DNA from 2 places in the Vibrio eleionomae genome. Region 1 is predicted to be linked to the other one. Evidence: riboswitches for the same ligand, from Rfam matches in the RefSeq annotation. Region 1 holds a riboswitch; the other holds the start of a gene.
The links. A riboswitch is a leader RNA that binds a small molecule or an ion and turns the genes downstream of it on or off. The one in region 1 is predicted to bind thiamine pyrophosphate.
Positions count from the first base shown of each region.

Region 1 (5,684 bases):
TAACTTGAGCCACTGTGAGACAGAGATTATTTTGTTATAGTTTTCGTTCTTTTTGATTTGGTTTTGAAAGACAAATCTGATCATGCTGAACTTTACTGTCTTATCTACCCGTTATAGCAATTCTACTTTTATTCGGATATAAGTGACTCCTGTAACTTTTTTATTTATCTATTCTTTCAGGTAGGATTAGTGGTAAATGAAAGTGATGATTTTTGTACTTATTTCTTAGCATTGGCGATTTTTTGTTTACAATAGTAAGCAAATATTACTATGTGGATTTCGATATGACTCAAATATCTATTTTGCTGTTTATTGCTATAGGCGGAGCATTTGGCGCTTGCTCTCGTTATTTAATTTCTGAGTGGACCGTTACCATGTTTGGACGAGCATTTCCTTACGGTACTCTATCTGTCAACATTATTGGTTCTTTTATCATGGGAATCTTAATGGCATGTTTTCAGAACGAATGGTTAGCTCCATACCCATGGCGTCAGGTAGTTGGTCTTGGTTTCTTAGGAGCGTTAACTACATTTTCAACGTTCTCTATGGATAACGTCTTGATGATTGAGCAGGGTGCATTCATTAAACTAGGTTTCAATGTGTTGTTGAATGTTCTATTCAGTATCTCAGCGGCTTATGTTGGCTATCAGTGGTTACTGCGTTCTTAAGTTTATTTTAAATAAAATGTTAAATTGAAGGCCTTCTCTCATTTTTGTTGTTCAATGAGAGAAGGCCTTTGTGTATTTAATTCGCTTGCATATAATAAAATTCACTTGTCGGAGTGCCATATGGCTGAGACCGTTAGTTCGGGATCCGTTGAACCTGATCAGGCTAGAACCTGCGAAGGGAACAAGAGAAGACACATCTCAGAAATGCTCTATTACTATTTCTGTCTTATCTTTGATCAATTTAACTGATCGCTCTTGTTGCATATATCCGTCAAGCATTATCCATCTAACTCATTGAGGAAAATGCTATGTCGAGTCGAAAGCAAAGCCGTTTACACGCTAAACAATTTATTCAATCACTATCTAATGAGCCGTTACCTAACTCAGAAAAGTCCTATTTGTTCGGTGGTAACCCCACGATAAAAGTCCCTTTTCGTAAAATATCCTTAAGTAAGACATTACTCGGTGGGAGCAAAGATAACCCTGAGTATCGTGATAATGCCCCTATCTATGTTTATGATACCTCTGGCCCTTATACTGACCCTAATGTAACCATTGATATTTTGTCAGGATTAGAGAGTGTGCGAAGTCAGTGGATAGAACAACGAGATGATACCGAAATATTAGCCAATTCTAAGTCCACCTATACATTAGAACGTTTGGAAGATCGTACACTTAATGACAGCCGCTTCCCTAACCAAACTATAATTCGACGCGCTAAACATTCACACTGTGTTACTCAACTTCATTATGCTCGAAAAGGCATTATTACTCCTGAAATGGAATTTATTGCCATCCGTGAAAATCAACGCTTAGATAATTTGGTTGACCCTCAATTGAGTAAACAACATCCAGGTCAACGCTTTTCTGCTAATACTCCTTCTTATATTACTCCGGAATTTGTTCGCCAAGAGGTCGCTGAAGGACGAGCTATTATTCCCAATAACATCAATCATCCTGAATCCGAACCAATGATAATCGGGCGTAACTTTTTAGTTAAGGTTAACGCTAATATTGGTAATTCCTCAGTGTCATCTTCTATTGAGGAAGAAGTAGAAAAATTAGTGTGGGCGACTCGTTGGGGAGCTGACACTATTATGGATTTATCTACTGGTCGACATATCCATGAAACACGCGAGTGGATTTTACGTAATAGTCCAGTTCCTATTGGCACTGTTCCTATGTATCAGGCTCTAGAAAAGGTAAATGGTATTGCTGAGGATCTGACTTGGGAAGTGATGCGAGACACTTTGATTGAGCAAGCAGAGCAGGGGGTTGATTACTTTACCATTCATTGTGGCGTGTTACTGAGATACGTACCTATGACAGCAAATCGAGTGACTGGAATTGTTTCTCGAGGTGGTTCTATTATCGCTAAATGGTGTTTAGCGCATCACCAAGAAAATTTTCTATACACCCATTTTGAAGAGATTTGCCAAATTTGCGCTGAGTATGACGTTGCTCTTTCTTTAGGTGATGGATTACGCCCTGGCTCGATTGCTGATGCTAATGATGAAGCTCAATTTTCAGAGTTACATACACTAGGTCAGCTAACAAAAATTGCTTGGGAACATGATGTCCAAGTCATGATTGAAGGCCCTGGTCATGTGCCTATGCATATGATTAAAGAGAACATGGATGAGCAGATGGAGCATTGCCATGAAGCTCCATTTTATACTTTAGGCCCTTTAACTACTGATATTGCACCTGGGTATGACCATATTACTTCTGGGATCGGCGCGGCTATGATCGGATGGTTTGGTTGTGCGATGCTTTGTTATGTCACTCCTAAAGAACACTTAGGGTTACCTAATAAAGAGGACGTAAAAACAGGTCTTATTACTTATAAATTGGCTGCCCATGCTGCGGATTTAGCGAAAGGGCATCCAGGAGCGCAGGTTAGAGATAACGCATTATCTCAGGCTCGTTTTGAATTTCGCTGGGAAGACCAGTTTAATTTATCTCTAGATCCTGATACCGCTAGAAAACTTCACGATGAAACCCTACCACAAGAGTCTGGGAAAATTGCTCATTTCTGTTCGATGTGTGGTCCTAAATTTTGTTCGATGAAAATTTCCCAAGAAGTTCGCCAGTATGCAGCTAGCCAATCTCATTCGGTATCAAGTAATCGGATAGATGTGGCTGATGTTACTGGAGGCATGGAAATGATGTCGCAACGATTTATTGATTCAGGTTCTCAGCTCTATCTTGAATCTGATTTAAAGGAGGGAAGGTCATAATGAACATTGATCTTCCTGAGCAGTTGGCTGTTGATGGCCTCGATACTCATATGGTAATGCAACAATTAGAAAAAAATGTGGAGTTTCTGCAGACACTTGGACTTTGTGAACCATCCATAGATATTGAGTATAGAGTTATATCTGGAGACATTATTTCAATCTCTTTCGATGATAAAAACCAAATCCATATTTTGCCAAGTAGGATAAGTAAGAGAGAGAAACAATATGACGTGTCGGGGTCTCTCTTATATCTGTACTATTCTACCGACATTCGTCGTTTAGTATCGGGTGACGCTGCTTATTCGCTGAGCCCATCGTTTTTGCTCAGATCTATCTTTGTTTCTCCGGAAGCTTCTGGATTAGACGCATGGTTTTTAGAAAATAGCACCGAAGGTATAGGAGCCCAATTTTCTAATTTGCCTATCAATATCCGTTATCATTTCTGTTGGCTGCTTACGTTACTCTGTCTGGAATTCACGCTCGAAGATAGTTTGTCATTAGCGCGGGTATTAGGACATGTTTCACGTGAAACATCTTGGCCAGTGAAGAAAGATGATTTTCCTGTACCTGTTGATCTCTGCTTTGCTAAAGAAGGGCAATTCAAAATAAGTTCTATCAGCTCTGATACGTTCTTTCCGGAGATATCCAAAGAGATTGGTTTGTACCCTGTTGTTGATAATACCAAATGGCTGAAAAAGCTTTTGGACTATGGTGTCAAAACGATTCAACTTAGGATTAAGGATAATAGGTCTGAAAGTTTGGAATCAGAAATTATCTCCGCAATATCCCTAGGGAAAGAGTACCAAGCTAATGTCTATATAAACGATCACTGGGAGTTGGCAATAAAGCATCAGGCATTTGGTGTCCATTTAGGTCAGGATGATATTAGTCAGCAAAATATTGATTGCTTAACTAAAGCCAATATTAGGCTTGGAATATCAACTCATGGATATTTTGAAATACTGCGAGCCATCAGATGTAGGCCAAGCTATATCGCGTTAGGGCATGTATTCGCGACAACAACGAAAAGTATGCCATCAAAACCACAGGGGCTGCATAAGCTTGCCGCTTATCTAAGTTTTATTGATTCATCGTCAGTTCGTTCGTTTGGAAGATTACCGACTGTAGCGATAGGTGGTATTCATTTAGATAATGCTCTGGACGTTTATAAAACAGGTGTGGATGGTGTCGCTGTTGTGAGGGCTGCCCATTTCAATCACCAGCAGCTTGAATCGATCGTGACTAAATTCCATGTTTTGGAGAAGAGAGGTAAAGCCAATGTCTTCTCTTACTGATGAACAATTTATTCGCTATAGCAAACATATTTGCTTGCATGAGTGGGGGGAAAAGTCCCAAATTCGTTTACTTGATAGTTCCGTTTTAGTAATCGGGTGTGGTGGTCTAGGTAATCATGTCGCGATCAGTTTAGCGGCGTCTGGCATTGGTCGTTTAGTGTTAGTGGATGATGATCAAGTAGAGCTCAATAATTTACCTAGGCAAATTTCTTTTAACATGGCTCAAGTCGGTGTTGCTAAGGTCGATGCACTTAAAGCAACTATAGAGATCCAAAACGCGGATTGCCGTGTTCGATGTATCAAACGTAGGATGACCGATGAGCAACTAATGTTAGAAGTCACGTTGGCTGATATTGTCATCGATTGTAGTGACAATATGCCGACACGTCAGCAAATTAATCAGTGTTGCTATCGTTGCAAAGTTCCCCTCATTTCGGGAGCAGTAACAGGATGGAAAGGGCAATTCTCTATTTGGGACTACGCACCAAAACAAGCTTGTTACTCCTGCCTATTCCCTGAATCACCTCAAGTTCACACCGCAACTAAAAACTGTGCTGATTTAGGAGTTGTTGCGCCTGTTGTTGGCATCATTGGCTATTACCAAAGCCTAGCTTGTCTTCAGTTACTTACCCATCAGAAAATCAGTTTTTCGACAAATAGGCTATATCGCTTAGATGGCAAGCGAGGAGATTGGAGTGAGTATTCGATTGTTGCTGATCCTCAATGTGCTGTCTGCAGAGAACAAAGAGTCACTGAAGAGGATACTCATATCCGTTTTAAACTAGATAGGCTATCGGGAGGGAAGGAAGATGATTGAAATAGTAATGAATGGAAATCGTTATACCATCGATATTAATTCGACCGTTTTGGATTTGGTGCAGAAACTTGAAATTGAATCACTCTCTATTGCGTTGGCAATTAATTATCAGGTAATACCGAATTCATTATGGTCGAGCGTGACTTTGGAACAAGGTGATTCGGTAACAACATTTAGTGCAGTAGTTGGAGGGTAAACGATGCTTAAAATCGCTGATAAAGTATTTTCTTCGCGTCTTTTTACCGGAACAGGAAAATTTGCTACAACCGAATTGATGTCTGAATCGATTAAGGCGAGTCAATCAGAATTAGTCACCGTCGCACTAAAGAGAGTCGACCCTCAACTAGGTGATAGTGGTAGTCGAAATTTATATCAAACCCTCAAAACATTAGGTGTTAATTTGCTACCAAACACTTCTGGTGCTCGTAGTGCAGAAGAAGCCATTTTTGCGGCGCAGTTAGCGCGTGATTTATTCGCGACAAATTGGATTAAGTTAGAAATTCATCCTGATAGTCGTTACCTGATGCCTGATCCCATCGAAACCCTACAAGCTGCGGAAAGTTTAGTTAAGCAGGGCTTCATTGTTTTACCTTATTGTCACTGTGACCCCGTTATATGTAAACGATTAGAAGAGGTAGGGTGTGCGACTGTAATGCCACTATCT
Region 1 is NZ_WEKT01000005.1:49,889-55,572, reverse strand. It holds gene crcB (fluoride efflux transporter CrcB) at 285-668, shown strand; TPP riboswitch at 768-866, shown strand; partial or broken gene thiC (phosphomethylpyrimidine synthase ThiC) at 977-2,768, shown strand; gene thiE (thiamine phosphate synthase) at 2,908-4,203, shown strand; gene F9817_RS04520 (HesA/MoeB/ThiF family protein) at 4,187-5,020, shown strand; gene thiS (sulfur carrier protein ThiS) at 5,013-5,216, shown strand; gene F9817_RS04510 (thiazole synthase) at 5,220-5,684, shown strand, end outside.

Region 2 (5,684 bases), on a different contig from region 1:
ATGATTATTCAATCAGTTAAATCTGCTTTAGTCTTTATCCAATCTAGCACGTAAAATGGGCGATGACTGTATAAATCTGATCAGATTCTAATATCCGACTTCACATCTTAACGCGATGACCAAAATGCAACTATTTGCTTACCACTTTTATCCCGACATTAATCTATAAGCCTTTGTTATAAAAATTGTAAGTAGCCATTACCTTCACTATAGTTAGTCTGGACATAACAGATGTTCTCAGCTTGAATAACCCGACCCATTACAAGATGCACAACAAGGCTCTTAACGGTGTTTGTGGCGATTCACAGGCAGATATTGAGAGGCTGTAACTTAGGACGATCACTCGAATGAAGAAGTGGTTTTTGGTAGCAATCGTATTGATAGCTGCTGGGTTAAGTTTTTGGCCCACAACAGAGAAAAGTACCGCAAAACAGGCCATTAGCATATCTGGGCCATTTGAGTTTCATAGCCGTGAACTTTCAACCAATGGCTACGTATTCAGCCGTTTACAAATCGTTGAATCATTGGTTGCTGTCGATGAAAAGGCCAATCCTGAACCTTTGCTAGCGAAAAGCTGGATGCAAAGTAAAGATGGGTTAACTTGGTCTTTTATGTTGAGACGCAAAGTCACCTTTCATAATGGCACCGAACTGACTCCACATATCGTCGTCAATGATCTTAAGCGCGCGCAGCAACATTCTGGCGTACTTCAACAAGTCCCAATCACCAACATCACCCACGATGATGAGCAGGTGATCATTCGCTTATCACGGCTGTATCGTCCATTACTGTTTGTATTAGCGCACTATTCAACGGCAATTCTTGCACCTGAATCTTTTGATGATAATGGTAACATTACCCAGATAATTGGCACGGGTCCTTACGAGATAACAAACTTGCAGATGCCTAATATTGTTAAGGCTACCGCTTACACCACTTACTGGGGTAAACCTGCGAATATCCCGCAACTCAATTATCTCTCAGGTCATCGCCCTGAAAGTCGTGCTTTACTTGCACAAAGTGGCCAAGCTGATATCGCGTATTCCATTGACCCTGCCAGTATGGAGGCTCTAAAAAACAGTAAAAACCTCCATATGAAAGTGGCGGCTATGCCTCGTACAGTGATGTTAAAACTCAACAACGCCCATCCTTATCTCAATAATGTTAAGGTACGCCACGCACTAAGTTTAGCCATTGACCGACATGAAATAGCCAATAAAGAATTAGGTTTACCGGGCTCGGAAGCTTATCAACTTTTTTCTCCTGCATTAGGCGCATGGCATATCGATGGATTAGAGAACCGACACCGCAATTTAGCAGAGGCTCGCAAACTATTAGCCGACGCTGGATGGCAATTAAATTCGCAAGGCGTACTACAACGAGATGGAAAAACTTTCACTCTCAATTTAGTAACCTACGCAGATAGGCCGGAACTTCCGCTGATTGCCACCGCAATTCAAAACCAATTGAAACAAGTCGGTGTTGTTCTCAAAGTCCAGATTATCGATGCGCAAGTCATTCCAGCGAAACAGAATGATGGCACTCTAGACATGGCATTAATTGCTCGTAATTACGGCATGTTATCCGATCCTCTGCCGATATTACTTAACGACTTTGCCGAGCACACTAATTCTGCATGGGGACCGATGAATTGGTCTTCACCTAAATTGCTGGCTCTATTAAATACACTCACCAGTGAAACGGATAAATTTCAGTACCAGCGGAATGCTCAACTTGCTGCACACTTGTTAGTGAATGAAATGCCGCTTATACCGATTACGTATTACCACCAGATCATCGCAGTAAATAAGAGTTTGCAACACTTTAGGTTTGACCCATTCGAACTTAACTATCGTGTTGCAGAGCTCACCTTAAAATCTCATTAGCACACACATAATACGTAATTATCGATTGCTTAAATAAATGAAGTTGCTAGGATACTTGGTGATAGTCGGGGTGCCTTTAGGCTGAGATCGCAATGCGAGACCCGTTGAACCTGATTCAGTTAATACTGGCGTAGGGAACTATGACTGCGGTAACTCGTATTGGTACCCAAATGATAAGAGTTACTCTCAATCACAAAACCTCTCCTTTGCATAGTTAGTGGTTTTGTTTGTTCCTGATGTCGTGTATTAGGAGCAAACCATGAAACCTAAAACAGACATTTCTTTTATTCCAAATATCCTGACCATAGCAGGCTCAGACAGCAGCGGCGGCGCGGGAATTCAAGCCGATATAAAAAGTATTTCCGCCAATGGTGGATATGCATGCAGCATAATTACCGCTTTAACAGCGCAGAACACGCAAGGTGTGCTGGATATCCTACCTGTGCCGGAAACGCATATTGAACATCAATTAGACGCCGTCTTCCAAGACATCCACATCGATGCCGTCAAAATTGGCATGTTGCCTAACGAGGCAAGTATCGCCATCGTCGCGCAAAAGCTGCGTCAGTATCAAGTCACCAACGTTGTTCTGGACGCCGTTATGGTGGCAACAAGTGGTGACGAATTACTCGCATCTACCGCAGTAAGCACCTTAATAAGAGAACTCTTCCCTCTTGCCACGGTCATCACGCCTAACTGGCATGAAGCTGCGGTCATATCCAAGCAACCGGAACCTAAAACTGACCAGCAATTCGCGGAGTTTTGTCAGAATTTAAGAACACTAGATACCCCGATTTTACTCAAAGGAGGCCACAGTTTTTCTCAACATGATGCCTGTGATGTTCTACTAAATAAGGAGAGTCAGTTTACCTTTCACGGACAACGAATCGATACCAACAATACTCATGGTACGGGATGTACACTCTCCTCGGCGATAGCAACCCACCTAGGACATAAAGAACATTTAGTGAATGCGATTTCACTCAGTAAACACTATATTACTCAGTCATTAAATTATGCTGACCGTCTCTCTGTCGGGCATGGACACGGGCCGGTGAACCACATGTATTTGCATCCTAGCCAACGCTCTATAATGTTCCCCACCAAAAAGCAGAGTCGCGTTACCAAGCCGCGTCATGAGGTACAACTATGATGACTCATGACATTATTACGGCTCTGCACAAAGTACGACAAATACAACCATTAGTGATCAATATGACCAACGATGTGGTGACCAACTACTGTGCGAATGCATTACTCGCTGTCGGCGCCTCCCCTATCATGGCGAACTCACGACACGAAATGGCTGAGTTGATCAGCATGGCCGGCGCGTTAGTGGTCAATATCGGCACACTCAACGAAACGCGCGTCAATCAAATGCATTATGCCATCGAATGTGCCAATCATGCGGGCATCCCTGTGGTACTTGATCCCGTGGGATGCGGAGCGACGAAATATCGAACTCAGGTTAGCCAAACCTTTTGCACGCTTGCTGAAAATCTCATTATTCGCGCGAATGCCTCTGAAATTAAAGCGTTAAGTGGCATGAAAGGGAACACTAAAGGAGTCGATAGCACGGCAGAGTCCACTGACGTCATTGATGCGGGTTATCAACTTTTAAGGCCTGGGGTTTCAGGGATTGTGATTTCCGGCGCCACCGATGTCATTATTAGCCCAACTCAACAGGTTCACCTCTACAACGGCAGCACGCTCATGCCTTATGTAACAGGTACTGGCTGTAGTCTCAGTGCTATGGTGGGTGCATTTGCAGCCGTTGGTGAAACGTCAGGATTCGCTGCCACAGCAATTTGGGGAATCGCAGGGGAAATTACGTCACATAAGGCGCAAGGCCCTGGTAGTTTTGCCGCTTTAATGCTCGATAACGTGTACCAATTGGACAATAATCAGATAAGCAACACATTTAGAGGTGACGTTATAGCTAATAATAGTGCGATGAATCTAGTTTAGATCATCACCGCTGCACACAAAAAGTGAATCATGTGCAGCGGAATTCGTTCAATTTTTTTGATGATTACCAACGAGATTTGCCAATTTTGCATTTTGACAGTTGATTTAAAATAACAAACATCTCTAAAAAATTTGAATGAAGGACACTCCATGATCGAAAAAAGGGCGGCGCAAGAACGAGGGCATGTCGATTTAGGCTGGCTTAATAGTTATCACACCTTTTCCTTTGGCCAATATTACGATCCTCATCATATGGGATTTTCTGCTTTACGCGTGATTAATGATGATACTGTGCAACCTGATCAAGGTTTTCAAACCCACGGTCACCGCAACATGGAAATCATTAGTTTTGTGTTAGAAGGCACTATCGCGCACAAAGACAGTGGCGGCAATATTGAAACGTTGCCACAAGGCGAATTCCAACTGATGTCCGCAGGCCAAGGGATCTACCACAGTGAATTTAATCACTCATCGACGAATCCGTTGCATTTCTTACAAATTTGGATAGAACCCAATCAAACCGACACTCGGCCTAGTTACCAACAAAAACCATTTAATGTTATTCAAGGCTTAACGCCGATTGCCACACCTGATGGACAATACGATTCGTTTACCATCAAACAAGATGCTTCACTGTTCCAATTAGTGCTTGCAGGACAAACGCAGCAGCGCTACGCAATCGCAGAGTCTCGCCGCGTATATGTGCACCTCATCTCTGGATCATTACAAATTAACGACCTGTCTCTCTTACCTGGTGATGGTGCGAAAATTTCTGATATTGACCAAATCGATCTAATTAACGAAGGTAGTGAACAAGTTATCGCTTTAATGTTCGATCTGCCCTAGCCCTCCTCCATAGTAAGTGTCAAACTCTTACTATTTTCAGCTTTGTAACCGGTTACAGAAACCGGTTACAATTTTCTTTTGATTGATCTAGAATAGTCACTATTGATCCTGAGTGAATCGTCATGTTGGTCAGGATCCGTTTATTCATTTCCAATCGAGGAATATTATGTCTACGTTAAGTTTCCCAAGTGATTTTTTATGGGGCGGAGCTGTCGCAGCGCACCAAGTTGAAGGTGGCTGGAATAAAGATGGTAAGGGTCCAAGTATCGTTGATGTTCTAACCAAAGGTGCCCACGGCGTTCCTCGCGTGATTACCGATACCGTTGAAGCCGATCAATTCTATCCAAACCACGAAGCTGTCGACTTTTACGGCCGTTATAAACAAGATATCGCCCTATTTGCGGAAATGGGATTTAAATGTTTTCGTACATCGATTGCGTGGACACGTATTTTCCCCAAAGGTGATGAAGAGACACCAAATGAAGCAGGACTGCAGTTCTATGATGATATGTTCGATGAACTGCTCAAATATGGTATCGAACCTGTTATCACATTTTCTCACTTCGAAATGCCGCATCACTTAGTCAAAGAATACGGCGGTTGGACAAACCGTAAGGTCGTTGATTTCTTTGTGAAATTTGCTGAAGTGGTACTCAAACGCTACCAAAACAAAGTGAAGTATTGGATTACCTTTAACGAAATCAATAACCAAGCCAACTGGAAAGCACCGCTATTTGGTTACTGTAATTCAGGGGTGATTTATCTTGATCACGACAACCCAGAACAGACACTTTACCAAGTCGCTCACCACCAATTTGTTGCCCATGCGAAAGTCGTAAAACTTGGTCACGACATTAATCCAAGCATGCAAATCGGTAGCATGATTCACATGATGCCGCTTTACCCTGCGTCATGTCACCCTGAAGATATGCTTAAAGCACAAGATATGATGCGCAGTAAGTATTTGTTCAGCGATGTTCAGGT
Region 2 is NZ_WEKT01000042.1:24,300-29,983, forward strand. It holds gene F9817_RS17610 (ABC transporter substrate-binding protein) at 348-1,886, shown strand; TPP riboswitch at 1,943-2,040, shown strand; gene thiD (bifunctional hydroxymethylpyrimidine kinase/phosphomethylpyrimidine kinase) at 2,146-3,039, shown strand; gene thiM (hydroxyethylthiazole kinase) at 3,036-3,854, shown strand; gene F9817_RS17625 (pirin family protein) at 4,005-4,700, shown strand; gene F9817_RS17630 (6-phospho-beta-glucosidase) at 4,867-5,684, shown strand, end outside.
Region 2: another riboswitch for thiamine pyrophosphate. It lies ahead of thiD (bifunctional hydroxymethylpyrimidine kinase/phosphomethylpyrimidine kinase); the one in region 1 lies ahead of thiC (phosphomethylpyrimidine synthase ThiC).